Regions from separate parts of the Ramlibacter sp. G4-7 genome, predicted to be linked through region 1. Evidence: predicted binding sites of a transcription regulator. Region 1 holds the regulator's gene; each other region holds the start of a gene.
The links. Region 1 encodes LexA, which represses DNA repair genes until DNA is damaged. Its sites were predicted from a motif close to ACTGTATNNNNATACAGT; they were not measured.
Positions count from the first base shown of each region.

Region 2: a site for LexA is predicted at 4,321-4,338, ahead of AC3EGR_RS08650 (DNA topoisomerase IV subunit B). Genes of this name have one in related genera too.
Region 3: a site for LexA is predicted at 3,043-3,060, ahead of AC3EGR_RS05390 (DUF3072 domain-containing protein). Genes of this name have one in related genera too.
Region 4: a site for LexA is predicted at 2,551-2,568, ahead of imuA (translesion DNA synthesis-associated protein ImuA). Genes of this name have one in related genera too.

Region 1 is NZ_JBYNTT010000006.1:46,024-53,229, reverse strand. It holds gene AC3EGR_RS10000 (MFS transporter) at 1-404, opposite strand, end outside; gene AC3EGR_RS09995 (D-2-hydroxyacid dehydrogenase family protein) at 434-1,441, opposite strand; gene AC3EGR_RS09990 (DUF1993 domain-containing protein) at 1,536-2,051, shown strand; gene AC3EGR_RS09985 (hypothetical protein) at 2,056-2,364, opposite strand; gene lexA (transcriptional repressor LexA) at 2,478-3,149, opposite strand; gene AC3EGR_RS09975 (asparaginase) at 3,231-4,166, shown strand; gene AC3EGR_RS09970 (hypothetical protein) at 4,166-4,585, shown strand; gene AC3EGR_RS09965 (DUF6152 family protein) at 4,594-5,058, shown strand; gene adk (adenylate kinase) at 5,059-5,724, opposite strand; gene kdsB (3-deoxy-manno-octulosonate cytidylyltransferase) at 5,857-6,618, opposite strand; gene AC3EGR_RS09950 (Trm112 family protein) at 6,623-6,829, opposite strand; gene lpxK (tetraacyldisaccharide 4'-kinase) at 6,837-7,206, opposite strand, start outside.
Region 2 is NZ_JBYNTT010000005.1:69,474-76,679, reverse strand. It holds gene AC3EGR_RS08665 (diguanylate cyclase domain-containing protein) at 1-751, opposite strand, end outside; gene AC3EGR_RS08660 (lytic transglycosylase domain-containing protein) at 802-1,626, opposite strand; gene AC3EGR_RS08655 (GNAT family N-acetyltransferase) at 1,626-2,177, opposite strand; gene AC3EGR_RS08650 (DNA topoisomerase IV subunit B) at 2,319-4,286, opposite strand; gene AC3EGR_RS08645 (MFS transporter) at 4,445-5,671, shown strand; gene AC3EGR_RS08640 (hypothetical protein) at 5,673-5,804, shown strand; gene AC3EGR_RS08635 (SDR family oxidoreductase) at 5,872-6,684, shown strand; gene AC3EGR_RS08630 (class I SAM-dependent methyltransferase) at 6,724-7,206, shown strand, end outside.
Region 3 is NZ_JBYNTT010000003.1:83,540-90,745, forward strand. It holds gene AC3EGR_RS05370 (COG3014 family protein) at 1-1,168, shown strand, start outside; gene AC3EGR_RS05375 (hypothetical protein) at 1,185-1,646, shown strand; gene AC3EGR_RS05380 (hypothetical protein) at 1,643-2,458, shown strand; gene AC3EGR_RS05385 (hypothetical protein) at 2,595-2,852, opposite strand; gene AC3EGR_RS05390 (DUF3072 domain-containing protein) at 3,072-3,290, shown strand; gene AC3EGR_RS05395 (NnrU family protein) at 3,295-3,885, opposite strand; gene AC3EGR_RS05400 (hypothetical protein) at 4,449-4,841, opposite strand; gene AC3EGR_RS05405 (MFS transporter) at 4,918-6,117, opposite strand; gene AC3EGR_RS05410 (DUF3597 domain-containing protein) at 6,268-6,687, opposite strand; gene AC3EGR_RS05415 (RNA pseudouridine synthase) at 6,794-7,206, shown strand, end outside.
Region 4 is NZ_JBYNTT010000009.1:169,399-176,604, reverse strand. It holds gene AC3EGR_RS14445 (error-prone DNA polymerase) at 1-571, opposite strand, end outside; gene AC3EGR_RS14440 (Y-family DNA polymerase) at 581-1,855, opposite strand; gene imuA (translesion DNA synthesis-associated protein ImuA) at 1,821-2,543, opposite strand; gene AC3EGR_RS14430 (ABC transporter ATP-binding protein) at 2,677-4,527, shown strand; gene AC3EGR_RS14425 (DNA-3-methyladenine glycosylase) at 4,520-5,095, shown strand; gene AC3EGR_RS14420 (hypothetical protein) at 5,184-5,774, opposite strand; gene AC3EGR_RS14415 (CoA transferase) at 5,905-7,206, opposite strand, start outside.

The DNA.
Region 1 (7,206 bases):
GGCGTGAAGATCGCCGGGGCCAGCAGCGCAAGCACGCGCAGGGCCAGCAGCGCGGCGAAACTGGGCGCGAACGCGCACGCCAGGTGCAGCAGCGCGTACCAGAGCATGGACAAGGCGAGCAGCCGGCGGCGGTCCCAGCCGGCGACGAGCGCCGCGCACAGGGGCGCGCCGACGCACATGAGGACGGCGCCCGCCGAGATCAGCTGGCCGGCGGTCGCCACCGACACGGACAGGTTGGAGCTGATCTCGTTCAGGGTGCCCGGTACCGCCATCACCCCGGTGCCGATCACGAAGTTGCCGAACAGCATCGGCCAGAGCACGGCGGGCAGGGCCTCCGGCCGTGCCGACGGACTGACCTTGCTGCGCGTCGATGACGGAACGACTTCGGGCGTGCTGGCAGTCATTCCCTCATCTTGTCATTTCGTCATCGCCCCTAGCGACGTACCTGCAGCGCGCCCGGGTTCACGATGTTCGTCGGCGTGCCCCGGATGTAGTTGACGACGTTGTCGAAAGCGGCGCCGAAATACAGCTCGTAGCTTTCCTGTTCCACGTAGCCGATGTGCGGCGTGCAGATGCAGTTTTCCAGGCGCAGCAGGGCGTGGCCCTGCAGGATCGGTTCGCTCTCGAACACGTCGATCGCCGCCATGCCGGGGCGGCCGCGGTTCAGCGCGGCGATCAGCGCCTCGGGCTCGACGAGTTCGGCGCGCGAGGTGTTGACGATCAGCGCCGTGGGCTTCATCCGGTTGAGGTCCTCCAGCTTGACGATGCCGAAGGTGTCCTCGTTCAGGCGCAGGTGCAGGCTGAGCACGTCGCTGTCGGTGAACAGGGACTCCCGGCTGGGCGCGGCCGACAGGCCGTCCGCCTCGGCGCGGGCGCGCGACTCGGGGCTGCCCCAGACCTGCACGCGCATGCCGAAGGCCTTGCCGTAGCCGGCCACCAGCTGGCCGATCTTGCCGTAGCCCCAGATGCCCAGGGTCTTGCTACGCAGCACCGTGCCGACGCCGAAGTTGGCCGGCATGGACGCGGATTTCATCCCCGACTGCTGCCAGGCACCGTGCTTGAGGCTGCTGATGTACTGCGGCAGCCGGCGCACCGCCGTCATGATCAGCGCCCAGGTGAGTTCCGCCGGCGCGATGGGAGAGCCCACGCCCTCGGCCACCGCGATGCCGCGCTCGGTGCAGGCCTCGATGTCGATGTGGGCGCCGACGCGCCCGGTCTGGGAGATCAGCTTGAGCCGCGGAAGCTTCTCCACGAGTTGCCGCGTGATGGCGCTGCGCTCCCGGATCAACACGATCACGTCCGCGTCGCGCAGGCGCACCGAGAGTTGGCCGATGCCCTTGACGGTGTTGGTGAAGACCTTGGCGGGGTAGGCTTCCAGCTTGGACGCGCACTGGAGCTTGCGTACCGCGTCCTGGTAGTCATCGAGAATGACGATGTTCATTCCCTCGATTGTGCCTCGGCTGCCGTGCGGTCCGCGGCGCGCCGGCCGCGGCGGCGCTAGCATCCGTGCTTTTCGACCCCAGGAGACCTGTTCCATGCCCTTATCCATGTACTCGGCCAGCGTGCCGGTGTTCCAGCACATGCTGCGCAACCTGAGCCACCTCCTCGACAAGGGCGAGGCGAGCGCCGAGGCCCGCAAGTTCGACCCGTCGGTGCTGGCCGGCGCCCGGCTTGCTCCCGACATGCTGCCGTTCACCCGCCAGATCCTGATCGCCTGCGACGGCCCCAAGCTGGGTGTGGCGCGCATCGCCGGCATCGAGGCGCCGAAGTTCGACGATACCGAGACCACCTTCGCCGAGCTGAAGGCCCGCATCCAGAAGACGCTGGACTTCCTGGCGACCGTCCCCGCGAGCAAGCTGGACGGCACCGAAGACAAGGAAATCACCTTTCCCATCGGGCGCGAGAAGACCCGCACCATGACGGCGCAGGCCTACCTGACGACCTGGGTGCTGCCGAATTTCTTCTTCCATGTGACCACGGCTTACGCCATCCTCCGGCACAACGGCGTGGACATCGGCAAGCAGGATTACCTGGTGGGCGCGCAACGCTGAGCCGTCAACGCCAGCCCACGGCCCGTGGCAGGCCGGCCTCGTTGCCGGCTTCCAGCGCGGCGAGCCGGTCCAGCTCTGCACAGACGTCGGCCAGGCGGCCGGAGATCACCATGCGCCCGGCATCGGCGCGCGCCGCGCTGGGCTCGACCACGCGCACGACGCGCAGCGGCGTGACCTTCGCGGCGACGGGGCGCTGTGCCGGCGGGCGATCGGCAGCGCGTGCGGTGCCTCGGCGTCGCGGTGCAAGGCAGGCCAGCAGCGCCTGCAGCGAGGCGAACAGGTTGGCGAGCGGGACGGTGAATGCATTTGCCATGTGACAGCTCCTTGTAGACGAGGGCACAGGCAGGATTGGTCTGGACATGCGGCGGCCGCAGGGTGATGGCGATGCCTCGCCATACGCCTGCCACCTGCGGACACCGCGGGGGGTTACATGAGCATGGTGTTGCGGATGAGGCCGACGGCCACGCCCTCCACCTCGAAGGGCTCGCCCGGCTCCACGACGATGGTCGGGTAGTCCGGGTTCTCCGCATGGAGTTCGATGAGGTGCTTGTTGCGGCGGAAGCGTTTGACCGTGACATCGTCGCCCAGGCGCGCGACGATGATCTGGCCGTTCTTCGCGTCGCGGGTGGACTGCACCGCGAGCAGGTCGCCGTCCATGATGCCGGCGTCGCGCATGGACATGCCGCGCACCTTCAGCAGGTAGTCGGGCCGGCGCTGGAACAGGCCGCTCTCGACGTAGTAGGTCTGGTCGACGTGTTCCTGCGCCAGGATGGGCGAGCCGGCGGCCACGCGGCCCACCAGCGGCAAGGCGAGTTGCGCGAGGCCTTGCAGCGGCAGCTGGAACTGCTTGATGCGCGACTCGTGGATGGACCGCAGCGCATCGCTCTGGAGCCGGATGCCGCGCGAGGTGCCGCTCACGAGCTCGATGACGCCCTTGCGCGCCAGGGCCTGCAGGTGCTCCTCGGCCGCGTTGGCGGACTTGAACCCGAGTTCGGCAGCGATCTCGGCGCGCGTGGGCGGTGCGCCGGTGCGCGCGATGGCGCTCTGGATCAGGTCCAGAATCTGTTGCTGGCGGGGCGTCAGCTTCGGTGTTTCCATGAACGCGGGCTCCTGGGGCTGCGGCGGGAGGGTTACTGTGTTGATATCCAGTATCTGTATTTTTGAACAGTTTCGCGGGGAATGCAAGTGAGCCAGCGAAGAATCGTGGTACTGGGCACCGGCGGCACCATAGCGGGCCGCGCCCGATCGTCCTCGGACAACGTCGGCTACCAGGCTGGCGAGCTCGCGGTGGCGGACCTGCTCGCGGACGTGCCGGTGCCTGCAGGGTGCACGCTGCAGGCGGAACAAGTCGCGAACGTCGACAGCAAGGACATGGACTTCGCGGTGTGGCGCAGCCTGGCGCAGCGCTGCGCCTACTGGCTGGCGCAACAGGACGTCGCCGGCCTCGTGGTCACGCATGGCACCGATACGATGGAGGAGACCGCGTTCTTCCTGCAGTCGCTGCTCGCCCCGGCCAAGCCGGTGGTGCTGACCGGCGCCATGCGGCCAGCCAGCTCCGCGGCGCCCGACGGGCCGCAGAACCTCACGGACGCGCTCGTGGTCGCGGCCTGGCCCGGGGCGAGCGGCGTGTGCGTGCTCTTCGCCGGCACCGTGCACGGTCACGCGGACGTCCAGAAGGTGCACCCTTACCGCCTCGATGCGTTTTCCTCCGGCGACGGCGGACCGCTGGCCTTCGTCGAAGAAGGGCGGCTGCGCGTGCTCCGTCCGTGGCCTGGCGGAACACCAGCGCGGGCCGTAGCCGCGCTCGCCGCGGCCGAGGGGTGGCCGCGCGTGGAGATCGTGACCAGCCACGCCGGCGCCGGTGGCGCCATGGTGGACGCGCTGGTGCGCGACGGCGTCGCAGGGCTGGTCGTCGCGGCGACCGGCAACGGAACCGTGCACCACGCGTTGGAAGACGCGCTGCTGCGTGCGCAAGCCGCGGGCGTGGCGGTGCGGCGCGCGACGCGCTGTCCCTTCGGGCGCATCGTGCCGCATGCGGGCAGCCGCCTGCCGGCGGCCGAGGGCCTGTCGCCGGTCAAGGCCCGCATCGCCTTGCTGCTGGAGCTGATGGCCTGATGTTCGCGGGCCTGCAGTCGCACGCCTGGGCGTACCCCGTGCTGGAGATGATCCACATCTTCGGTATCGCGCTGCTGCTGGGCAACCTCGTGCTGCTCGAGCTGCGCGCCTTCGGCAGCGGGGTGGCCCTGCCGGTCCAGCCCCTTGCGCGGCTGGCGCTGGGCATTGCGGTCTCCGGTTTCGCCCTGGCCGCCGGCAGCGGTGCGCTGATGTTCGCGAGCCAGCCGACCGAACTGCTCGCCAACCGCGCCTTCACCCTGAAGATGGCGTTGATTCTCGCGGCGGGGTGCAATGCAGCCTGGTTCCACCGCCGCGGCTCGATCGCGCGCTGCGACACCGCCGCGCGCGCCCAGCTCGTGCTCTCCACCCTGATCTGGCTGTCCGTGCTCGCCTGCGGCCGCTGGATCGCCTACCGTTAGGACCGCCTATGACGACCCGCCGTACCTGTCTGCTGGCCGCGCTCGCGTGGCCTCTCGCCGCCCGCGCGCACCATGGCTGGAGCAGCTTCGACCAGGACCGGCCCCTGTTCGTCCAGGGCCGGGTGGTCGCCGTGCGCTGGCACAACCCGCACGTGGAGCTGGAAGTGGAACTGCCGCCCGATTACAAGGTGCCCGGTGACCTGGCCACGCGCGAGATCCCCGCGCAATCGGCTCCGGTCGACGGCAAGGCCTTGCTGGCACGCGCCACCGCGCCCGCGCGCAAGGACCGCCGCTGGACGATCGAGCTGGCGCCGCTGACGCGGATGGAATCGTGGCGCATCACGCCGGTGAAGGTGGGCGCGACGGTCGGCGTGCTCGGCTACACCTTGCAGGGCGACAAGGAGGCCGTGCTGCGCGCGGAGTATCTCTACGTGGACGGCAAGGCCTACGGGCTGCGTTCCAGCCCGGCCTGATCAGGCGCCGCAGTCGGCGAGCGCGGTAAGCGCGCGGGCGGTGATCTCTTCGACGCTGCCGAGCCCATCGATCCGGCGCACCTTCGGCGCATTCTGCGGATCGGACTTGGCCCAGTTGGTGTAATAGTCCACCAGCGGCCGGGTCTGCGCGGCGTAGACCTCGAGCCGCTTGAGCACGGTCTCTTCGCGGTCGTCGTCGCGCTGGATCAGCGGTTCGCCGGTGACGTCGTCCTTGCCCTCCACCTTGGGCGGGTTGAACTTCACGTGGTAGGTGCGGCCGGAGGCGGGATGCGAGCGGCGGCCGCTCATGCGATCCACGATCTGCTGGAAGGGCACGTCGATCTCCAGCACGCAGTCGATCTTCACGCCCGCGTTCTTCATCGCGTCGGCCTGCGGCAGGGTGCGCGGAAAGCCGTCGAACAGGAAGCCGCGCACGCAGTCCGGCTGCGCCAGGCGCTCCTTGACCAGGCCGATGATGATCTCGTCGCTGACCAGCGCCCCGGAATCCATCACCTTCTTCGCCGCGAGCCCCAGCGGCGTACCCGCCTTCACGGCGGCGCGGAGCATGTCACCCGTCGAGATCTGCGGGATGCCGTATTTCTGGCAGAGAAAGGTGGCCTGTGTTCCTTTTCCGGCGCCTGGCGCGCCCAACAGGATCAGTCTCATCGGGGGTCCTCGGAAGTTTTGGATTCGCTCCGGCACTGCTGGCCGGCGCCTCCCGCGCGGCCGTCGCACCTGTTGCTGCAGAGGATAGCACGCACCCCCTGCGTGGAACTTACTGCCGCGAGTGCGCGCGGCTTATCGGCCAGAGGAGAAATGGCGGCGTACGCGCTCCAGGTCCTCGGGCGTGTCGACGCCCGGGCCCGGTGCCACATCGCTCACGTGCACCGCGATGCGGTGGCCATGCCAGAGAGCGCGCATCTGCTCCAGCGCCTCGCAGGTTTCCACCGGCGCTTGCGGCAGGCCGGGGAAAGCACGCAGGAATCCCGCGCGGTAGCCGTAGATGCCGACGTGGCGCAGTGGTGCGGGCTCGGGCAGGGCAGTGATGCCCGCCGCGAATCCGTCGCGCCACCAGGGGATGGGCGCACGGCTGAAGTACATGGCCAGGCCGTCGGCCTGCAGCACCACCTTCACCACGTTGGGGTTGCGGAACTCCTCGACGCTGGCGATCGCATGCGCCGCCGTGCTCATGCTCGCCTGGGGACGCGTTTCCAGCAGTTCGGCGACGGCGTCGATGAGGGCAGGGTCGATCAGCGGCTCGTCGCCCTGGACGTTGACCACCACGTCGTCCTGCTCCAGCCCCAGCAGGTGACAGGCTTCGGCGAGCCGGTCGCTGCCGGAAGGGTGGTCGGCGCGCGTGAGCACGGCACGCACGCCGTGGCGGCTGCAGGCGTCGGCCACGCGCGGGCTGTCGGCCGCGACCACGACCTGTGCAGCGCCGGACTGTTCCGCGCGCTGCGCGACGCGCACGACCATGGGCAGGCCCGCGATGTCGGCGAGCGGCTTGTCGGGCAGGCGGGTGGAGGCCAGCCGCGCCGGGATCAGGACGGTGAAGCGCATCGCGCTAGACGAGCGGGGTGCGCGCGGGCAGGCGCTCCAGTTCGTCGTCGGACAGCGTGCGCGCCTCTTCCTCGAGCAGGACGGGGATGCCGTCGCGGATGGGATAGGCGAGGCGGGCGCTGCGCGACAGCAGCTCCTGGCGCTCGCGGTCGTAGTCGAGCGGCCCCTTGGTCACGGGGCACACCAGCAGCTCGAGGAGGCGCGAATCCATGGCGCGATCATAGCCGCGCGTCCAGCAGCCCATCGAAGGCCTGCCAGAAGGCGGCCGGGATGGTGACCTGCAGAGGCACGGCCCAGGCATCGGGCCGCGTGCGCCAGAGTTTCACCGCATCCTTTTCGGTGCACACCAGGACCGCGTCGGCCGGCAAGAGCGGCCCGTCGGCGAACGCGTGGTGGTCGGGCAGGGGATGGGTCTGCGCGGGCGCCACGCCGGCATCGCGCAGCATGCGGAAGAACACTTCGGGGTTGGCGATGCCTGCGATCGCATGCACCGGGCCGCCGCGAAGCTCTGCGAGCGCCTTGCGCGTGCCGTCGGCACGGATCGCGAAATCCGCCAGCGCGCGCTCCATCGGATAGGCCTCGATGCCT
Region 2 (7,206 bases), on a different contig from region 1:
GCAGGTTCTCGATGTGCACCAGCATGACCACGCTGGGGTGGCCGTAGCGGCGCGTCAGGTGGCGCGCGGCCTGGATGCGCTCGGCCAGCACCAGCGGCGTGGCAAGCCCCGTGAGCGGGTCGACGGTGTTGCGGGCGTGCACGCGCGCGCGGGTCTCGCCGAAGATGCGTCCGCGCCACGCGCTCGCCAGGTAGGTGCAGGCTGCCCACACGGTGAGCAGGCCGGCCACCAGCACGGCATCGTCCAGGTCGTACGGCGGCTCGTCGGCTGCGACCACCAGTGCGGCGAGCACCAGCGCGCAACACGCGGGCGGCAACCACCACACCCAGGGCCGGCTCTGGCGCCAGGCCCGCAGCAGCATCAGCACCACCACGGACGCCCACAGCACGATGCCGGCCACCAGCGCCCCGTCGGTGTAGATCGCCACGATCCCGAGCACCGGCAGCACGCCGGTGCTGGTGGCGAGCAGCCAGCGGCGCGCCTGGCGCATGCCGCCGGCGTGGCTCATGAGCTCGATCAGCTGCAAGCCCGCGAGCGCGGGCACCAGCAGCAGCACGGCGGGCCGCAGCAGCGGGTTGTTGCCCACCAGCGCCTGCACCGCGACCACCCCCATCAGCGTGGCGGCGCCATGCAGCAGCAGGCTGCGCTCGCGGTAGATGTTGGCCTGGATGACGGCCAGGAACACCAGCAGCACCTGGGCGCCCACGCAGGCACCCAGCCACAGCTGCGCGGAATCGATGTGCTCGCTCACGGGCCCGGCGCTTCCCGGCCGCAGCCCTTGTCCTGGCGCTGCTGCATGCGTCAGTAATCGAGCACGGTGTCGGCGTCCGACCCGGCTGCGGCCGGCGGCATCGCGGCGGCGCCGGGGGCAGGCGGCAGGTTGCGCCGCGCGGACGGGCCGGGCAGTTCCATCTGCACGCGCCGCGGCGCCTCGCCTCCCGCGGCCGCCATGGCCGGCGGCTTGAGCATCCCGTACAACTGCATGACGGTCTTCACGTAATTCTGGGTCTCGCGGAAATTGGGCACGCGGTTGCCGGCGCGCTGCACGGCGCCCTCGCCCGCGTTGTAGGCGGCCAGGGCGAGTTCGAGCTGGCCGGGGAACATGCGGATCAGGTCGCGCAGGTAACGCGAGCCCGTGCGGATGTTGGTGCGCGGGTCGGCCAGCTTGCGCGCGACCGGTGTCCTGGTGTCGCCCGCAACGCCGTAGCGTTCGGCGGTGGCCGGCATGATCTGCATCAGGCCGACCGCCCCCTTGGGCGACACCGCCGTGGGGTCGAAGCCGGACTCGGTGGCGATCAGTGCCTGCAGCAGTTCGAGGTCGATGCCCTGCTCGCGCGAGGCCTCGCGCAGGTGGTGCTTGACCTGCCGGTAGCTGGGGGAGATGTCGAAGTAGGCCAGCAGCTTGCTCGCCGACCGGGTGGGCACGCCCACCGCGCGCGGCGTCTGCACGCCCTCGGCGGTGTCGAAGCTCTCGCCGCCGCGGAAGAACAGCTCGTAGCGCTCGTCGACCTTCTCGGACGCGAAGTGCGCCACGCCCTTGTCGTCGACGTAGCCCCAGACCTCCGCGTGCGCGGGCGCCGCTGCCAGCGCGGCGGCGAACAGCACGGCGCAGGCGAGGCGGCGCATCATCCGGGCAGCTCCAGGCCGCCTTGCCGGCGGCCGGCGAATTCTTCCTGCAGCATGGACAGGACCACGAGCGAGTCGTATCCGCCCTGCACCTTCACGGCCTGGCGCAGCTCGCCCTCGACGACGAAGCCTTCGGTGTCGTACAGGCTCCTGGCCCGCACGTTGCGCTTCTTGACGTCCAGCCAGAAGCGATGCGCCCCGAGGTCGTCGAAGGCGATCTTCTTGGCCACGCGCAGGGCCGCCCGGCCGAAGCCCTGGTTCTTGTCCCGCACGACCATGCGCTTGAGCTCGATCGACTGGTGCTGGTTGCGGCAGCCCACGAGGATCATGAAGCCGCCGGCGTCCAGCCCGTCGCCCGCCTCGATGATGAAGTGGCGGAAGTCGGGAAAGCGGATCGCCGCCTCGTGCTGGATCCGCTCCCAGGGCGTGATGTACGGCAGGTTCTCCGGATCGCGCTCGAGCGACAGCACGAACTCCAGGTCGCTCTGCATGGTGGGGCGCAGCCGCACGCGCGCGTGCGGGCGGGTCACGGCGGCTGCGACACCGTTCATCTCAGTGCACCATGGCGATCATGACGGCACTCGGCGCGTACGAGCGCGCTGCCGGATCCACTGCCGCCGCGGAACCGGCTTTGCCGGGCCGCTGGGGGCGCCCCCTCGAGGGGGATGCGCCGAAGGCGCTTCGGGGGTGGGTCATATGTCGATTTCCACGGCGTCGCCGTGCAGTTCCATCAGCTCGCGGCGGGCGGCGGCTTCGCCCTTGCCCATGAGCTTCGTGATCAGGGACTCGGTGCCGGTGAAATCCATCTTGCCCAGTTGCACCGGCAACAGGCGCCGGGTGTCGGGATTGAGCGTCGTTTCCCACAATTGTTCCGCGCTCATCTCGCCCAGGCCCTTGAAGCGGCTGATCGCCCAGGATCCTTCCTTGACGCCTTCCTTGCGCAGCTTGTCCAGGATGTGCGTCAGCTCGCCCTCGTCCAGCGCGTACTCCTTGCCGGCCGGCTTCTTGCCGCGCGCCGGCACGTCCACGCGGAACAGCGGCGGGCGCGCGACGTAGACGTTGCCCGCCTCGATCAGCTTGGGGAAGTGGCGGAAGAACAGCGTCAGCAGCAGCACCTGGATGTGCGAGCCGTCGACGTCGGCGTCCGAGAGGATGCAGACCTTGCCGTAGCGCAGCCCCGAGAGGTCCACGCTGGTGTCGCTCGCGCCATGCGGATCGACGCCGATCGCCACCGAGATGTCGTGGATCTCGGTGTTGGCGAACAGGCGGTCGCGCTCGACCTCCCAGGTGTTGAGCACCTTGCCGCGCAAGGGCAGGATCGCCTGCGACTCCTTGTTGCGGCCCATCTTGGCGCTGCCGCCGGCCGAATCGCCTTCGACCAGGAACAGCTCGTTGTTGGCCAGGTCCTTGCTCTCGCAGTCGGTGAGCTTGCCGGGCAGCACGGCGACGCCGGAGCCCTTGCGCTTTTCCACCTTCTGGCCGGCCTTCTGGCGCGACTGCGCCGCCTTGATCGCGAGCTCGGCGAGCTTCTTGCCGTATTCGACGTGCTGGTTCAGCCACAGCTCCAGCGCGGGGCGCACGAAGCTGGACACCAGGCGCACGGCGTCGCGCGAGTTCAGCCGCTCCTTGATCTGCCCCTGGAATTGCGGGTCCAGCACCTTGGCCGACAGGACGTAGGAAGCACGGGCGAAGACGTCCTCGGGCAGCAGCTTCACGCCCTTGGGCTGCAGGTTGTGCAGCTCGATGAAGCTCTTGACCGCGTTGAACAGGCCGTCGCGCAGGCCGCTGTCGTGGGTGCCGCCGGCGGTGGTCGGGATCAGGTTGACGTAGCTCTCGCGCACCGGCTGGCCGTCCTCGGTGAAGGCCACGCACCACGCCGCGCCCTCGCCTTCGGCGAAGTTCTCGTTGCTGTCGGCAAATCCTTCACCCTCGAACAAGGGGATCACCGGGTCCCCGGTCAGGGTCTGCATCAGGTAGTCGCGCAGGCCGCCCTTGTACTGCCAGGTCTGCGTTTCCTTCTTCTTCTCGTCGACCAGCTGCACGGTGACGCCGGGCATGAGCACGGCCTTGCTGCGCAGCAGGTGCGCCAGCTCGTTCATCGGCACCGCGGTGCTGTCGAAATACTTCGCGTCCGGCCAGACACGCACGGTGGTGCCCTGCTTGCGGTCGTCGGGGCCGGTCTTGCGCTTCTTCAGCTTTTCCTCGACGTCGCCGCCCGCGAACACGATGGTCGCCGCCTCGCCGTCACGGTAGCTGGTGGCCTCCAGCCGCTTGGCCAGCGCGTTGGTCACCGACACGCCCACGCCGTGCAGGCCGCCGGAGAAGCTGTAGGCGCCGCCCTTGCCCTTGTCGAACTTGCCGCCCGCATGCAGCCGGGTGAACACCAGCTCGATGACGGGCGCCTTCTCCTCCGGATGCAGGCCGAAGGGGATGCCGCGGCCGTCGTCCTCCACGCTCACGGAGCCGTCGCCGTGCAGGATGACGCGGATGCGCTTGCCGTGGCCTGCCAGGGCCTCGTCGGCGGCGTTGTCCAGCACCTCCTGCAGCACGTGCAGGGGGTTGTCGGTGCGGGTGTACATGCCGGGCCGCTGCTTGACGGGCTCCAGCCCTTTCAGCACGCGGATCGAACCTTCGGAGTACTCGGAGGGTTTGGTGGCCATAGGGGTGGGGATTGTAGTCGGCGAGTCTTGCGCCACTGGATGCATGTACAGAGGAGCCTACATTCATGCGCGACTCTCATCAATCCCCGCAAAACATTTCAACAGGGTTGTCAGGCGCGGCACAAGCCTGCGTGAGGCCTTCCCGCTACAGTCCGCGCATGAATCCCGCCGAACGCAAGCTTTCGATGGCGCAGGTGCTGGCCTGCGGCGCCATGATCGTGACGCTCTCCATGGGCATCCGCCACGGCTTCGGCCTCTGGCTTCAGCCCATCACCCAGGCCCAGGGCTGGACCCGCGAGACCTTCGCCTTCGCGCTGGCCATCCAGAACCTGGCCTGGGGCGTGACCGGCATCTTCGCCGGCATGCTGGCCGACCGCTTCGGCGCCTTCAAGGTGCTGATCATGGGCGCCGCGCTCTATGCACTGGGGCTGGCGGGGATGGCGCTGTCGCCCGATGCCTTCACCTTCACCCTGACCACCGGCCTCCTGATCGGCGCGGCCCAGGCCGGCACGACCTACGCGGTGGTCTACGGGATCATCGGCCGCCAGATCGCGCCGGAGAAGCGTTCCTGGGCGATGGGCGTGGCGGCGGCGGCCGGCTCCTTCGGCCAGTTCCTGATGGTGCCGGTGGAAGGCTTCCTGATCGGCGGCATCGGCTGGCAGCAGGCGCTGCTGGTGCTGTCGCTGGTGGTGCTGGTGGTGGTGCCGCTGGCTTTCGGCCTGCGCGAGCCGGGGTTCGGCGGCGGCGCCGTGCCGGTCAAGCGTGACCAGACCATCGTGCAGGCGCTCGCCGAGGCTTTCAAGTACCCCAGCTTCCAGCTGCTGATGGCCGGCTACTTCGTCTGCGGCTTCCAGGTGGTTTTCATCGGCGTGCACATGCCCAGCTACCTGAAGGACAAGGGCCTGTCGCCCCAGGTCGCGAGCTACGCGCTGGCGCTGATCGGCCTGTTCAACGTGTTCGGGACCTACATCGCGGGCGCGCTGGGCCAGAAGCTGGCCAAGCGCAAGATCCTGGCCTTCATCTACCTGGCCCGCTCGGTGGCAATCGCCCTGTTCCTGTGGGCGCCGCTGTCGCCGCTGTCGGTCTACATCTTCTCCGCCGTGATGGGCCTGCTGTGGCTGTCGACGGTGCCGGTGACCAATGCCTCCATCGCCGGCATCTTCGGGGTGGCCCACCTGTCGATGCTGGGCGGCTTCGTCTTCTTCAGCCACCAGATCGGCTCGTTCATGGGCGTGTGGCTGGGCGGCCTGCTGTACGACCGCACCGGCAGCTACGACATCGTCTGGTACCTCTCGATCGCGCTGGGCGTGTTCGCGGCGATCGTGAACCTGCCGGTGCGCGAGGCGCCGATCGCACGCGAGCGGGCGCAGCCGCAACCGGCGTGACATGAGCGCGCGCGCCAAGCACGTCCTGGCCTGGCTGGCCGCCACGGCCGTCCTCGCGGGCGTGTTCGCGCTTTACACGCGGCCCGACATGATGGTGGCGGTGAGCGAGATGATCTGGGCCTGCTTCCGGTGACGAGGCGTTTCCTCCTATCCCATCAGGGGCTGCGCCAGCCCGGCCGCCGCGTTCACAATCCGCGGCCATGAACGTCACCCTCATCACCGGCGGCTCCGACGGCATCGGCGCCGAGATGGCGCGCCAGCTCGCGGCCAGGCACAAGGCAGGCATCGCCCTGGTCCTCGCGGGCCGCAGCCAGGACAAGCTCGATGCCGTCGCCGCCGAGTGCCGGGCGCTGGGCAGCGAGGTGCTGACCGTGGCCATGGACATGGCGGTCGAAGCCGATTGCCGCGGACTCGTCGCCCGCACGGTCGAACGCTTCGGCCGGCTGGACACGCTCGTGAACAATGCGGGCATCTCGGCGCAGGCCCTGTTCGAGGACGTACGCGCCGAAGACCTGCGGTGGTACCAGGACTTGATGCAGGTGAACCTGTGGGGTGCCGTGTGGTGCACGCACGCCGCCCTGCCCCACCTGAAGGCCAGCCGCGGGCGGATCGTCGCCGTCAGTTCCCTGTCGGGCCTGCTGGGCGTGCCGGGCCGCTCTGCCTATGCAGCCACCAAGTTCGCCATGACCGGTTTTTTCGAGGCGCTGCGCGCCGAGATGAAGAACCAGGGCGTGAGCGTGACCATCGCGTACCCGGGTGTCGTCCGCACGAACCTGCGCCATCGCGGCTACGACGCGCGGGGCCAGGCCGCCGGCTCCAGCGGATTGAAGGAAGACGACGCGATGAGCGTCGAAGAATGCGCCCGGCTCATCGTCGAGGGCATGGAGCGCCGCCAGCGCGACATCGTCATGACGGCCAAGGGCAAGCTGGGACGCTTCATCAAGCTGGTCGCCCCATCGCTCGTGGAGAACATGGCCTTGAAGGCGCTCAAGGAAGACGTGCGCCCCCGATAGCGCCCACCCTGCCCTCCCCCGGAACGGGAAAAAAGAGCCATGCACGGTACCGAAGAACCTTCCCCCTGGATCACCCGCTTTGCCCACCTCGTGCCCGCCGGCGGCACAGTGCTGGACCTGGCTTGCGGGCGCGGGCGGCACGCGCGCTTCTTCGCCCGGCGTGGCCACCGCGTGCTGGGCGTGGACCGCGATGCGGACGCGCTCGCCACCTTGCAGGGCGTGGCCGAGACGCTGCAGGCCGACATCGAGAACGGCCCCTGGCCGCTGGCGGGCCGCAGCTTCGACGCGGTCATCGTGACGAACTACCTCTGGCGCCCTCTCTTTGCCCCGATCGCCGGGGTGGTCGCTCCCGGCGGCGTGCTGCTGCACGAGACCTTCGCACAGGGCAACGAGACGGTCGGCAAGCCGGCGCGTCCCGACTTCCTGCTCGCGCACGGTGAACTGCTGCAGGCCTACCCGGGACTGCGGGTGGTGGCCTACGAGGACGGCTTCCTCGACCACCCGCCCCGTTACCTGCAGCGG
Region 3 (7,206 bases), on a different contig from region 1:
GGCCTTCGACGAGGCGATCGCGCGCGTGGAGGAGATCTACGCCGGCGACGCCAACGCGGAAAAGGCGCGCAGCCTCTTCAACGGCGAATCGGTCAAGGACTTCAAGGGGGAGCCCTATGAGCGGGCCATGCTCTATTACTACCGCGGCCTGCTGTACGTGCAGGAGGGCGACTTCCAGAACGCCCGCGCCGCCTTCCTGGCCGCCGACCGGCACATCACCCTCAGTTCCGCCGAGTCCGCCGTGTACCAGAGCGACTTCGGCCTGCTGAAGTACCTGGCGGGCTGGGCCTCCTCCTGCGACAACGACCGCGTGCGCGGCGAGCACCTGGTGGAAGAGGCACGCGCCATCGACAGCAAGATCCAGTCGCTGGAGAAGACCCCCGGTGCCGCGCTGGTGCTGGTGGAAAGCGGCCCGGCGCCGGTGAAATGGGGCGATGGCCAGTACAAGCACATCCTGAAGTTCAAGCCGGGCACGGGGCCCGACACCGTGCCCAGGATCCGCACCTCCGCCGGACGCACGGTGGGCAACCTGCCGCTCGCAGGCGATCTGGTCTACCAGGCCACCACGCGCGGCGGCCGGGAAGTCGACGGCATCATGGCCGGCAAGGCCAACTTCAAGGGCAACGCGGCGGCGGTCGGCAACGTGGGCGTCACCGTGGGCACGCAGGCCGCGATGATGGGTGCCGCCCTGGGCGACGGCCGCATGGGCGGTGTCGGCCTGGCCGGCATCTTCATCGGTGTCGCCGCCAAGGCGATCGAGGCCTCCGCCAATCCGGCCGCGGACGTCCGCGCCTGGGACACGCTGCCGGCCCGCATCCACCTGTACTCCGCGGCACTCGACGAGCGGGCCGCACCGCGCCCGGCCGCTCCCGCCGGCAAGGCGCCGACGAAGCTTGCGGTGAAGGGAGGCGGCCCGCTCGCGAACGCGAAGGTCGCGCCGGCGGCGGTGGCACCGCGCACCCCGCCCATGCTGCTCGTCGAAGACAAGTCCCAGCCGATGCCGCTGGTGACCGTGCAAGGACGCTGTTCCCTTGCCTGGGGCCGCGCCGACGCGGCGACCCCCGTCGTGCAACCCGTCGACGAGAAGTTCAACCCCGAAAGCAGCCGGGGCGATCGCAACAAGGCCCTGCGCCAGATGCTCGAGACCGAGTTCGTGGCCGGCAAGTGAGGAGGAGGAAGAAACCATGAACACGACCAAGATCCTGTGTGCCGCGCTGCTCGCCCTGGGCGCCGCCGGCTGTGCCACCGACTCGCCGCCGCTGGTGGTCGAATGCGTGCAGAACACCAATCCCTCGCGTCCGGGTCCGGCGCTCGTCGGCCAGTCCTATGGCCTGCAGATGACGGCCATGCCGCTCAACAGCGTGCAGTACGGCTCGCACCACGCCTCTCAGCTCATGGCGGTGCAGAGCCTGTTCTCCGAACGCAGCCCCACCGACACCGTCCAGGTCACGGCGCGCTTCGTCTCCTGCGCCGACCGGCCGCAGGTGGTGCGCGTGCGCACCTCCTTCCTGCGCGCCAGCCAGGCGCCGGCCGAGGCGCCCAGCGCGTGGAAGCAGGTCTTCCTGGAGCCGCGCGCGACCGCCGTCTACACCGAGCTGTCCATCTCGCACGACGTGGCCAACTACCTGATCGAGGTGGCGCAGTGAAGCCGCGGCTCGCAGCCCTGAGCACCGCGGCACTGCTCGCCGCGGCGCCGGCGATCGCGCAGTGGCGCGAAGGGCAGCTGCCGGTCGCCACGCCCGAGGCCACGCCCGCTGCCGCACCGGCGCCGGACGCAGCGATGCCATTCGCCCGGGCTTACGCCGCCGCGGGCCGGCCACGGGTCGTGCTGATGTGGAACCGCGATCTGAGCGACCAGTCGGCAACGCAAACCATGAGCCGGAGCGAGACGCGCAATGCCAACCGCAGCAACGGCGCCAGCGCAGGCGGCCAGAGCTCCAACGCTTCGGACAACACCTGGGTGCACACCTCCGGCACGGTGAAGACGGGCGACCCCGCGCGCAGCACGCGGCTCGCCGAACGCGATGCGGCGATGCTGGAGCGCGCCTTCGTCGCGGCGATGGGCCGCGCCGGCATGCGCTTCGTCGATCGCAACGTGGTGATGCGCACCACGGCCGCCTCGCAACACCGCGGCGGCGGCGACCAGCAGCTGATCGAAACCGACGCGCTGGTCAAGCACGGCGAGATGATCCTGGAAGTCCTGCTGGTGGAGGACCGCGACGCGCCCCTGGGCTACGGCTTCGACGTGCGCGCCAAGGACCTCAAGGGCGGCTACAACATCGTGAGCGTCTACAGCCGCGCCGTCCCGCAACAGGCGGCTCCTGCCGCGGGCCGGTGGCAAGCCGGAACCGAGGGCTACGAGTACAAGCAGACCGCCGCGGTCACCGGCGTCAACGACATCGCCGACGCGCTGGCCAAGGACGTCATGCGCGAGATGAGCGTCGCCTTGCGGCGCTGACCCGCACGGTCGTCATCCTGCGGCATGGCACGCCGCCATGCCATCCCGGGGCGTGATCCGGGATCCATGGGGCGCCTCAGCCAACGCCCCATGGATCGCGGCGCGACGCCGCAATGCCGTGGATTCGGTTGCCGACCTACATCCCCCGCTTGTTCCCTCCGCGCGCTTCCTTCATCGGCGGTTGCTGCGACGTCGTGCCTTGCGTGGTGCCGCGGCGCATCTTGGCCTGGTTGTTGCCGATGTGATCCTCGCGGTCGTGCCGGCTGGAGGCCGTGCGGCGCCCCTCGTTGGTCTGCGTCGCCTTTTCCTCGCCCTGCTTGTTGGTGTCGTTTTCGACCTTGCCGGTGTGGCCGGCCTGCTTGTCCTGGGGGTTTGCCTTGTAGCGATGGGTCATGGTCTTGCTCCTTCTCGATGGGGTGCGTTGCAGGGTGGGCTCCGCCGTGATGCCTTGAGTTCATCCATTGGAAAGCCCCATGTCGTCGACCCATTCTGGGAAGGAGCGCCCCCCGGGCGTGTCGGACGTCTTCCCCTTGGCCTGGAGCTTTCGGCATGCGCCTACATGCTGGCGGCGACCGGATCCAGATACTGTGCTTATCGACAGTCAGGAGTCCACATGACCGACAAGCAAACCCAATCCAAGGCCGAGGAAAGCAACATGCGGAAGGACCCCGAGCACTGGGTCACGGGCGACGAGCCCATGACCGGGGCCCAGCGTTCCTACCTGCACACGCTCGCCGAAGAGGCGAAGGAGGATGTCGAAGACGAGCTCACGAAGGCCGAGGCATCCCGCAAGATCGACGAACTGCAGGAGAAGACGGGCCGCGGCACCTGAGGCATCAGGCGCCCGCGCCCAGGGGCTGCACCCCGATCAGCACGCGGTGCAGCCAGAAAGCGAACACGGCCCAGGCCACCACGCCGATCAGCACCGTGGTGACGGTCCCCTGGACCTTGCCCTTGACGTAGACCGTGCTGGTCTCGCGGTCCCGCTTGCGCGCCGCGCGGAAGTCCAGCACCGCCCACAGCAGGAAGGACCCGAACAGCACCAGGTCGGCCAGCGTGTTGTTCGCCAGCAGGTGCCCCAGGGCCCAGGCCTTCACGCCCAGCACCATCGGGTGGTGCAGCCGGTGCTTGATTTCGTTGTGCGGCACATAGGCCGCCGTGACCAGGATGAAGGCCAGCAGGGTGAGGAAAGCCGCAACGTGCCGCATGCCCACCGGCGGCACGCCCCACAGGGCCACCGGCTGCTGGCGCGCCAGGCCGTACCCCCACACGATCAACGCGAAGCCGGCCACGGACACCAGCGAGTACGCGCCCTTGAACGGCCGCTCGCCGACCTTGGCGACCGTCGCCGTACGCCAGTCGTCCGCGAACACCCGCGTCGAATGCGCACCCAGGAACAGCACCAACCCCAGCACGAGCAGCAGCATCGCCAAGCCTCCATCCACTCCGAGCGGCGGATTCTGCGCCAAACGCCGCACCGTCCCCAAGGCCCGAGGTCGCCGCACCCGGAATGTTGTCCGCGGTGGTTTCCCTGAATTCCTTTTTCAAAGGTAGTCGTAGTAGCTAAGGGAGGCCCTGCCGTGTGGACAACCCGGTTTTTCCCCTTTGCCGTCAGGCACTTGCGTGCGATGGACCACTGTGTGTAGGACTGCGTCGGTGGTGTCCTACAAACATGAACAACCTGGCCGAAACGGCCGAGCATGTGGATAAGCACCCGGTTGTGCGAAAACGCTCCACAGGCTTGTGCGCCGAAAAAAAATTTTCGGCCGTCTGCCGGATGTCGTCGTGCGGCCACGCGACGCAGAAAGTGCTTGTCGGATCGGCGCTGCGCGTGCAGCATCGCGCCCCTCGAACGAATCTGTTCGAGCAGCGTCAGCAAGTTTGCACGGAGGTGGTGAGCAAGGCGAACCCACCGCCAGAGCGACGCGCGAAGCGCCAGGCGCACGACGAACTCAGGAAGCGGACCGCGGCCAGCGTTCCGCTGGCGCCGCTAGGACGGCAGCTTCATCAGCACCGTGCGCAGTGCCGGATCCAGCAGATCCGGGTCCCGTGGACGCGGGGACCTGCTCTTGAAGCGCAGGAAGTGCTCCGCCTGCTCCGGACCGAAGCCTTGGCCGGCCGCGGCGAGCGCATAGCGGCTGCCGGACTGGGTGTGGGCCAGGGGCATGTGTTCGCCCTGCGCGAACTGCACGCGCACGATGGGGGAGGTGATGATCTTCTTGCCGTTGGAGCGGCTCGTGCCGTCGTGCAGCAAGCCGACGATGCGGTCGTGGCCGACCACGGACCATTCCGTGATCGTCGGGAGGGGGCGCTCGGCGCGAACGAGGCGCTGCCCGGGATGGGCCGGAGCTGCGTCGGCGGCGGAGAGTGGGTCGGGGGTCACGAAGCGTTCTTGTTGTTGGAGCAATACAGCTCGAGCTTAAGGCATTTCCCTAGGCGCTGCGAGTGACCCGAAAGGCTCAACGCCGCCCACGCAGCAGGATTGCAGCGACGCCACCGGCGCCGAGCGCCGCGACGGCCGCGGCCAGGTAGACCGCGTCCAGCCCCGCATCCTGCGCCAGCATGCCACCCAGCGGCGGTCCCAGGCCCATGGACAGGTCCTGGAAGATCACGTATGCGCCCATGGCCGACCCGCGGCTTTGCACGGGCGCGCGGCGCACGGCTTCGACGCCGAAACCCTGGAACCCGAGACCGTAGCCGCCACCGGCCAGCGCGGCGCCTGCCCACGCAAGTGCAGGATGCGGCGCGATCCAGATCAGCGCGAGACCGAGCGCTTCGCCCAGCACGCAGAACATCGCCACGCGCGCGCCGCCCACCTGGTCGGGCAACTGTCCGAACAGCAGGCGGCCGGCGATGAAGCCCAGCCCCATGCAGCTCACGGCCAGCGCACCGCCGTCCCATCCGCGCTGCGCGAACAGCAGCACGGCGAAGGCGGTGATCATCGCGTAGCCCAGTGAACACAAGGTCAGGCCGACACCCGGCAGCTTCACTGCGCCCAGCACCTTGTAGAAGGGCAGCCGCGGCAAGGTGCTCGGCGCCACGCCCGCGACCAGGCGGGTGCCCACCCAACCCGTGAGTGCGACCACCAGCACGGCGACGGCCACGCCGGTGAAGCCGAAGCGCCCGTACAGGAACATGCCGGTCGGCGCTCCCGCCGCGAAGCCTCCGAACAGTGCCACTCCCATCCAGCCGAACACCTTGCCGGCATGCGCCGGCCCCACGCGGGACAGGCCCCAGGCCATCGTCGACGTGATGACGAAAGCCTCCGCGAAACCGGAGAGCAGGCGCCCGAGCACCACCAGCCCCAAAGCCAGCTGCGGCGATGCGGTGAACGGCACGGACGCGAGATAGAGCGCTCCGACCCCGAACGCGAAGCCCAGTCCGCTCAGGGCGGCGATCTTCGGACCGCGCGCGTCCACCATCCCGCCGGCGAACATGCGCCCGAACAGCGCGGACAGGTACTGGCTGCCCATGACGAACCCGACCACCACGGTCCCCTGCCCCAGCGTGTCGTGTACGTGCCGCGGCAGCACCGGCAAGGCGATCCCCATCGCGAAGAAGCCGGCGAACACGGCGGCCATGAAAGGGACCAGGGGAAGGAACGCGGACCAGAGGGAGTCGCCGGAAACGCCGGCGGCGGGACGGACTTCGGTGCTCATGCTGGACTGGGAGCATAGGGCCTGCGTCGTCTCGACTCGACGCAAGCCTGCCGCCAACAACTGCCGACGCGCGTCCCCTGGTGCAAAGGCCGCAGTGCGGCGGCCACTCTCCGTCAAACGCGCGACGGAGCCATGTCGGTGGGACCTCGTTCAGTCCAGGAGTTCGGCCGGCACCTTGCCGCCATTGGCCGCCAGCTTCTGCATGACCGCCTTGTGCAGCCAGATGTTCATCTTCGCGGAGTCGTTCGCCAGCTCCGGCGGGCAGTGAAGCTCGGCCGCCAGTTCCTTGCGCGCCTGGAGGCTGCTGTCGATGTCCAGCAGCTTGAGCAGGTCGACGATGGACGTGCGCCAGTTCAGTTTCTGTGGGTTGGCCGCCGCTTTCTGTTCGAGCATCGCGGTGACGTCCACGGTCGGCGCCGCGGTGCCAGCAGCAGTGCCAGCAGGTGCAGCGCCCGCGCCGGACACGGTGGTCGCCGGCCGCGCGGGCACGGGTGCCTTGAGCATGTCCTCCACCTTGCCGGCGCCTGCGTCGAAGCCCAGCTTGTCCAGGATCTTGCCGAAGAAGCTCATGTTTCCCCCTTGCGGGTGGTGATCGGGAAGCGGATCGTAGGCCAGCGTCTGCCCCACGGCAGTGACCGAACGTTGCGGTGCCCGGCCGCAGGCCCACAATCAGGCCATGTCAGAAGAATCGCAGCGCCTGTCCAAGGTCGTCGCCGCGCTGGTGCCTTGCTCGCGCAGCCAGGCGGAGCAGTACATCGCCGAAGGCTGGGTGCGCGTGGACGGCAAGCGCATGGAGGAGCCGCAGTTCCGCGTCGGCAGCCAGCAGCGGGTCGAGGTCGATCCCAAGGCGCATCTGCAAGCCCCTTCGCCGGCCACGCTGCTGGTGCACAAGCCCGCCGGCATGCGCACGGCGCAAGCGCTGGTCGCGGTGACCGCCGACTCGCACTGGAGCGGCGACACCTCGGGCATCCGCCGCATCAAGAGCCACGCGGTGGGCCTCGTCGCCTTGCTGCCGTTGCCGGACGCGGCGAGCGGCCTGACCGTCTTCAGCCAGGACCGGCGCATCGTGCGCAAGCTCACCGAAGATGC
Region 4 (7,206 bases), on a different contig from region 1:
GCATGTGCACGTCTCCAGCGGCCACGAGCGCAACGCCGCTCGCCTCGCCGGCACGTTGCAGGTCCTGCAGCCACAGGTCGTCGGATCCATCCAGCAGCAGTTCCGCCGCCAGCCAGAGGTGGCCGTCGAAGAAGCGCCGCGACCAGTCCAGCCGTTCGCACAGATCGTGCAGCGGCAAGCCACGGGCTGGAGACAGAAGCACCTCGCACCCGGCGAGCATGGAAAAATCGCTGGCCTCGCGCGTGCAGACATAGCTGCCCTTGTCCGCCACCCGCCGGGCTGCGGTGATGAACTCGCACAGATTGCCCCATCCGATGCCGTCGCGCGCGAGCACCACGAGGCGGAAGCCGTCCAGCGCGAACTCGGCGCCCAGCAGCAGCTTGAGGTTCAGCTTCTTCGCTTCTGCGTAGGCGCGCACCACGCCGGCGACGGAACATTCGTCGGTGATGGCCAGGGCGGTATATCCGAGCTCGTGGGCGCGCTGCACCAGCTCCTGCGGGTGCGAGGCACCGCGCTGGAAGGAGAAGTTGGAGAGGCAGTGCAGCTCCGCATAGTCAGGCAACCAGGACATGGCTCGCCTTCATGCGTAGATGCCGTGCAGGAACCACTGCGCGTGTTCCTGCTCGGCAGAAAGCCGTTCGCGGAAGATCCACAGCAGGCCGGCCTGTTCGCTGCGGGCGATGAAGTAGTCGCGCACCACCGGCGTCTCCACCTCGCAATTCCACCAGCTCGTTTCGATGCGGCGTGCGCGCGTGAGCAGTTGCAAGGCGCCCTGGTACCAGGGCTGGTCGCCTTTGACCTGCAGGCCCAGCGGCTGCGTGAGCAGCCAGGGAGGAAAGAGCACGTCCTCCGCCCTCCCCTGTGCCGGCCCGGATGCGTGTGCGGACAAGGCGGGCACGCACTCCTGCATGGCCTCGGGCCTGTGGTCCTCCCTCGGCTGCAGCAGGGTCACGTTCTGCTCTCCCAGCCGCACGCTCAGGCGCTCCACCAATTGGTGCAGCCGCTCGCCCTGCTTCTGGTCCTCGGGAAGCAGGCTGGTGGTGAGCCCGCCCCAGGGCACGGTGTCCAGCGTGCGCAGGCGCAGGTGGTTGGCGGGTGCCGAGATCGTCGTGCGTCCGAGACGCTCCGCAGCCAGTCGCCGCAGGTGGCGCATGTCCTGCGTGGGCTGGGCGGTGCGCAACTCCATCTTTTCCGTGGCCGGCAGGAGCTTGCCGTCGATGCGGCGCAGGTCCAGGGTCCACTCCAGCTCGAAGGCCAGCACGCCCAGGTTGCGCCCCTGCAACCAGGCTTGCAGCCGGTTCAGCAGGTGCGCGCAGGCGAGCAGCAGTTCCGGAGCGGAGGTAGCGAGCTCCGGCAGTTCCTGGTTCTCGTCGAACACCGCCGGCAGCGTGAGCCATTCGTAGCGCTCCGGCTGGTCGCCCCAGGCGCGGTCCAGCGCAGCGAGCAGCTCGCTGCCGAAACGGCGGGCGACGCCGGCCCGCGGCAGGTCGTGGAATTCGCCCAGGGTGGTGACACCGACGCGCTCCAGGGTGTCCACGTACTTCTGCGCCGCAGTGAACGTGGACAAGGGCAAGCCCCCGGGTACGGCGATGGGCAGGCTCTGCCCCTTGCGTTGCAGGCGCAGCAGCGACAAGGCGACCAGGGACGTCGGCCCCGCAGCCCAGGCAACGAGTCCACTCGTGCGCAGCAACCTGCGCAGCAGGCGCTTGCGCCCGCCGAACAGGCGCTCCGAGGCGCCCACTTCCAGGAGCAGGGCCTCGTCGACGAAAGCGACGCGTGGGGTGAACTGCAATGCCCGCCAGCCCCACGCCTTCGGATCGTCATGCGGCGACGGTTGCAGGGCGATCCAGTACATGCGATCCGGTCGTGAAGGTCTGGGGCAGCAGTCGGCGGTCCTTGCGGGCCCCCAGGAGGGAAGACAACATCTGCGGCTGCGCGCGCAATACGATCGGCTCCAACAGGGGCGGGCCGCGGCGCTTGAGCACCACCACTTCCAGCGTTTCGGTGCCTTGCACCAGCAGACGCAGCCGCGCGGGCGAGGACTGGTCCCGCACCTGCAAGGGCCGGAACAGCACCAGCAGCTTCTGCCCGGCCTGCGCACACAGATGCAGGCGGCGCAGTTCCTCCGCGCGCGCGCGTTCCACCCATGCAATCACCGCACTCACGTCGGCGCAGCGCAAGGCCTGCTCCGCGGCCCAGAGCCGCGATGCGGGCCGCTCGGCCTGCACGCACAACAGGCGCTCGGGGGCAATGCCTTGCGCGCGCAGGCTGGGACCGAAAGGCTGGTAAGGTGGCTGCACCAGCACCGCAGGATCACCGCCCGCGATGGCTGCTGCCAGGCCCGCGCCCAGCAACTGCCAGACATGCTGCTGCCCCTCGGCCTGCAGCACCTCGACCAGGCTGCCCACGGGCCAGCCCCGACCCGGCAGGTTCGCATCCAGCGCCGCATGCCCGGTGGATACCGTCCGCTCCTGCGCCTGCGCGAGCTCCCTGCCGCGCCACACATGGGGCAGTTCGGGGACGGGCAGGTTCAGGGCAGTCATGGCAGGTACTGTTTGTTTATACAGTATCTTTCCTGCGGCTGGAATGCCTTGCGACCTCCCCGCCCCGAAGGCGTGGCGATTCCGTTAAAACTGCCGGTCGGCCCGCGATGGGCCCGCCGCCCTGGAGACCTCGTTGTACCGGCTCTTCGAAAAACTCGTTCACCCTTACCCGGAGGAGATCCCCCGGGACCTGCCCAAGGGCTTCTTCTCCTTCGTCTGGGCCTGCACGGCCGGGCTTCGCCCGTTCCTGCTGCTGCTGGCCATCGTGAGCGCCGCCATCTCCACCTGGGATGCCTGGCTGTTCGCCATCCTCGGCCACGTCGTCGACTGGGTCAGCCAGACACCGCGCGAACAGCTCTGGGCCCAGGAACGCGGGTCCATGATCGGGTTCACGCTCCTGCTGTTCGGCAGCGTCGCGCTGGTGGGCTTCCACACCTTCCTGAAGCACCAGGCGCTCGCCATCAACTTCCCGCTGCGGCTGCGCTGGAACTTCCACCGCATGATGCTGGGGCAAAGCCTTTCGTTCTACTCGGACGATTTCGCCGGCCGCATCACGACCAAGGTGATGCAGACGGCCCTGGCCGTGCGCGAGATGCTCTTCACCGTGATCGAGGTGGTGATCGCCATCGGCGTCTACTTCATCACCATCCTCGCGCTGGCGGGCAGCTTCGACACCCAGCTCATGCTGCCCTTCGTGATCTGGCTGGCCTGCTACGCCGCTTCCTGCATCTACTTCGTGCCGCGGCTCGCCCGCGTGGGCAAGGCGCAGGCCGATGCCCGCGCCATGATGACGGGTCGCATCACCGACGCGTACACCAACATCTCCACGGTCAAGCTGTTCTCGCACACGCACCGCGAGGCCGGCTTCGCGCGCCAGGCCATGAGCGAATTCATGACCACCGGCTACCGCCAGATGCGGCTGGTCAGCGGCTTCGAGATCGTCAACCACACGCTGGTGGTGTCGCTGATCGTGGGCGCTTCCGGCTTCGCGGTGTGGCTCTGGACGCAGAACCAGGTCGGCGTGGGTGCCGTGGCCGCGGTCACCGCCATGACCTTGCGCGTGAGCAGCATGTCGCACTGGATCATGTGGGAGATGGCTTCGCTGTTCGAGAACATCGGCACCATCCAGGACGGCATCGTGACGCTCACCCGCCCGCGCCAGGTGCTGGATGCGCCCGATGCGAAGCCGCTGGAGGTGTCGCGCGGCGAGGTGCGCTTCGAGGACGTGCGCTTCGGCTACGGCAAGCCGCAGCCCGTCATCGAGGACTTCGACCTGGTGATCCGGCCCGGCGAGAAGGTGGGCCTGATCGGCCGCTCCGGCGCCGGCAAGTCGACGCTGGTGAACCTGATGCTGCGCTTCTACGACATCGAGGGCGGCCGCATCCTGATCGACGGGCAGGACATCGCCCATGTCACGCAGGACAGCCTGCGCGCCAGCATCGGCATGGTCACGCAGGACACCTCGCTGCTGCACCGCTCCGTGCACGACAACATCAGCTACGGCCGTCCCACCGCGACCGAGGAAGACCTGGTGCAGGCGGCCAAACGCGCGCACGCCCACGAATTCATCCAGAAGCTCACCGACCCGCAAGGCCGCGTCGGCTACCAGGCGCACGTGGGCGAGCGCGGCGTCAAGCTCTCCGGCGGGCAGCGCCAGCGCATCGCCATCGCCCGCGTGATGCTCAAGGACGCGCCCATCCTGCTGCTGGACGAGGCCACCAGCGCCCTCGACTCGGAGGTCGAGGCTGCGATCCAGGCCAGCCTGAAGGAGCTGATGCAGGGCAAGACGGTGATCGCGATCGCGCACCGCCTGTCCACCATCGCCGCGCTCGACCGGCTGGTCGTGATGGACCAGGGGCGCATCGTGGAGCAAGGGACGCACCGCGAGCTGCTCGCGCAAGGCGGCCTGTACGCGAGCCTGTGGGCGCACCAGAGCGGCGGCTTCCTCGGCGAGGACACCGAGGAGGAAGCGGTGCATGCCTAGGCGGCTGAGGCCGGCGGACTTCATGGGAAACGCGCCGGACATGGCGCGCGCCCTCATCGGCGCCGTGCTGCTGGTGGACGGCGTGGGCGGCCGCATCGTCGAGACCGAGGCCTACGACCGCGAGGATCCGGCGTCGCACAGCCACTCGGGCCCGACGCCGCGCAACAAGGCGATGTTCGGCCCGCCGGGGCGGGCGTACGTCTACCGCTCGTACGGCATCCACTGGTGCCTGAACTTCGTGTGCCGGGAGGAAGGTCACGGTGCCGGGGTGCTGATCCGGGCGATCGAGCCGCTGCGGGGGATCGAAACGATGTGCGAGCGGCGCGGGATGCAGGACCTGCGGCTGCTGTGCGCCGGGCCGGGCCGGGTCGGCCAGGCGCTGGCCATCGTGCACGACTTCAACGGCCACCGGCTGGACCACAAGCCCTTCGAAGTGCTGGCGGCCGAGCGCGACTACGACGTGGTGGTGGGTCCGCGGATCGGCATCAGCAAGGCCGCGGACGTGCCGTGGCGCTACGGCCTCGCGGGCTCGCCGTTCGTGAGCAGGAAATTTCCGGGAACGCGCTAGATGGCGTTGCGGCTTCGAGCCGCAACGCCATGGGCGGCGCGTGATCGAGGTGCCTGTGGATCCCGGACCAGGTCCGGGACGACACGCTTCAGCGCTGGACCGACAGCTTGTCCCCGCGCTGGATGAAGGTCACGGGCGGATTGCGCATTTCGGTGATGACGGTTTCCTGGCGCGCGGGACCCGCGCCCATCGCGCTGGTGTTCACCATCGGAGCCCGCGCAACGGACGTTTCCGCCGGGATCACGGTGAAGGTCGACAGGTTCGCGCGGGCGGCCGCTTCGGCCGGGACCAGCACGATGTCGCCAGCGACCGTGGTGTGCGGAAGGTGCTCGCGCAGCGCCGTTTCGCGGTCGGTCAGCAGGGGCGAGGCACTGGAGGAAGGCGAGATCTGGCGGCCGGTGCGCTCCATGCGGATGGTGTTCACCGGCACCATGGGGCCGGTGGGGCGCGCCACCTGGGCGATGTTCACCGGCGGGCAGGTCGGGGACTGGTCGAACACCAGGCTGGTCCCGGCCGGGAAGCGTCCGGACAGCGCCTGGTGCAAGGGCAAGCTCATGTCGACCGGCGCCTCGAGGCCGCGGTAGACCACGCGGCCGCTGGCGTCGTACACCGTATAGCAGGCCATGGCGTTCGCACCCGCCAGCAGCAGCCCGCACAGCACTCCCAGTTTCAGTTTCATGACTTGCCCTTCCACCGCAGGACAGCGGCGCGACTCGTGATGGGCGGATGATGAGCTTCCCGCCCGTCCAGGCACGCAGGCCGAGCCTTACAACTGCTGTCAGCGGCCTTCCCGTGCTGCTGGCTGGACGTTACCAGCGCGGCGGCGAATCGCCGGGACGCTCCGACGGTCGGCTCCAGGCTGCGGGCGTACGGCTGAGCTGGGCGGCATGCCGCGGCGCGCGCAGGACGCCCCAGGCGGAGGGCGTCGTCTCGCAGAAGGCGTCGAGCTCCGGCGGCTGCACGGCGAAGCCCTCCGGCACGCGTCCGAGCTGCCGCAGCCAGTGGCCGGTCTGGGCGAGCGAGACCTGCACGTGCCAGCTGCCGCCCTCCTGCTGCTGGCGGTGCAAGGCGGCGGCCGCTCCGAAGGCAATGAGGTAGCCGGTGGCCTCGTCCAGGATCTGCATGGGCAGCGCCCGCGGCTGGTCGGGCGTGCCCGCCGCTTGCGCTTCCGCCAGGTTGAAACCGGTGGCCGTCTGCACGAGGGAGTCGAAGCCGCGCCGGTCGCGCCACGGACCTTGCGCGCCGTACGCGGACAGGGACACGGCGACGATCCCCGGCCGCCGCCCGGCGAGTGCTTCGGGACCGTAGCCCAGGCGATCCAGCGCGCCGGGGCGGTAGCCTTGCACGAAGACATGTGCCGTCTCCAGCAGGGCGTCCATCGCGGCCCGCCCGGCGTCGGTGCGCAGGTCCACGAGGGCCGAGCGCTTGCCGCGGCTGGTGTCCGCGATGGCCTCGATGTTGGGCAGGTGCGGCGCGTTGACCAGCATCACGTCGGCGCCGTAGGCCGCCAGCGCGCGGCCACCGACCGGTCCGGCCAGGATGCGGGTGAGGTCCAGCACGCGCAGGCCATGCAGCGGCGGTTGCTGCGCATCAAGGGCAGCCAGCGGCAGCGGAGGCGCATCGCCGATGCGGGTGATCGTGAACAGGGGCTGGACGGCGATCGCGCGCCCTGCTTCGCTCGCATCCCATTGCGCGAAGCTGCGCAGCGCCGTCGCGACCACGCCGGCGTCGGCGGCGGCGTGCTCGAAAGCGAAGGCGTCCCAGCGTTGCATCGCGCGCTCGGCGTCGGCGCGCTCCGCCGTCGCCGGATCCAGCCCCAGCAGGCGCAGGGCGCCCTCGCGGTGGTGGGCGAAGTTCGCGTGGACGCGCACCCAGCCGTCGCGGGCGCGGTACAGGCCGGAGAAGCGATCCCAGGGTTCGGGCACGCGCCCGCCGATGCTGAACCAGCCGCGGCACTCCGCCGACGCATGGACCGCGTCGACGCCCACCGTCTGGCGTGGGCTTGCGCGGAGGTGCCCGAGTTCGCAGGCGGCGAGCGCCGCGGCGGCGATGGTCGACTGCGCGGCGGTGGCCACGCAAAAGGAGGAGGGATAGACCGGGTCGGTGCCCGT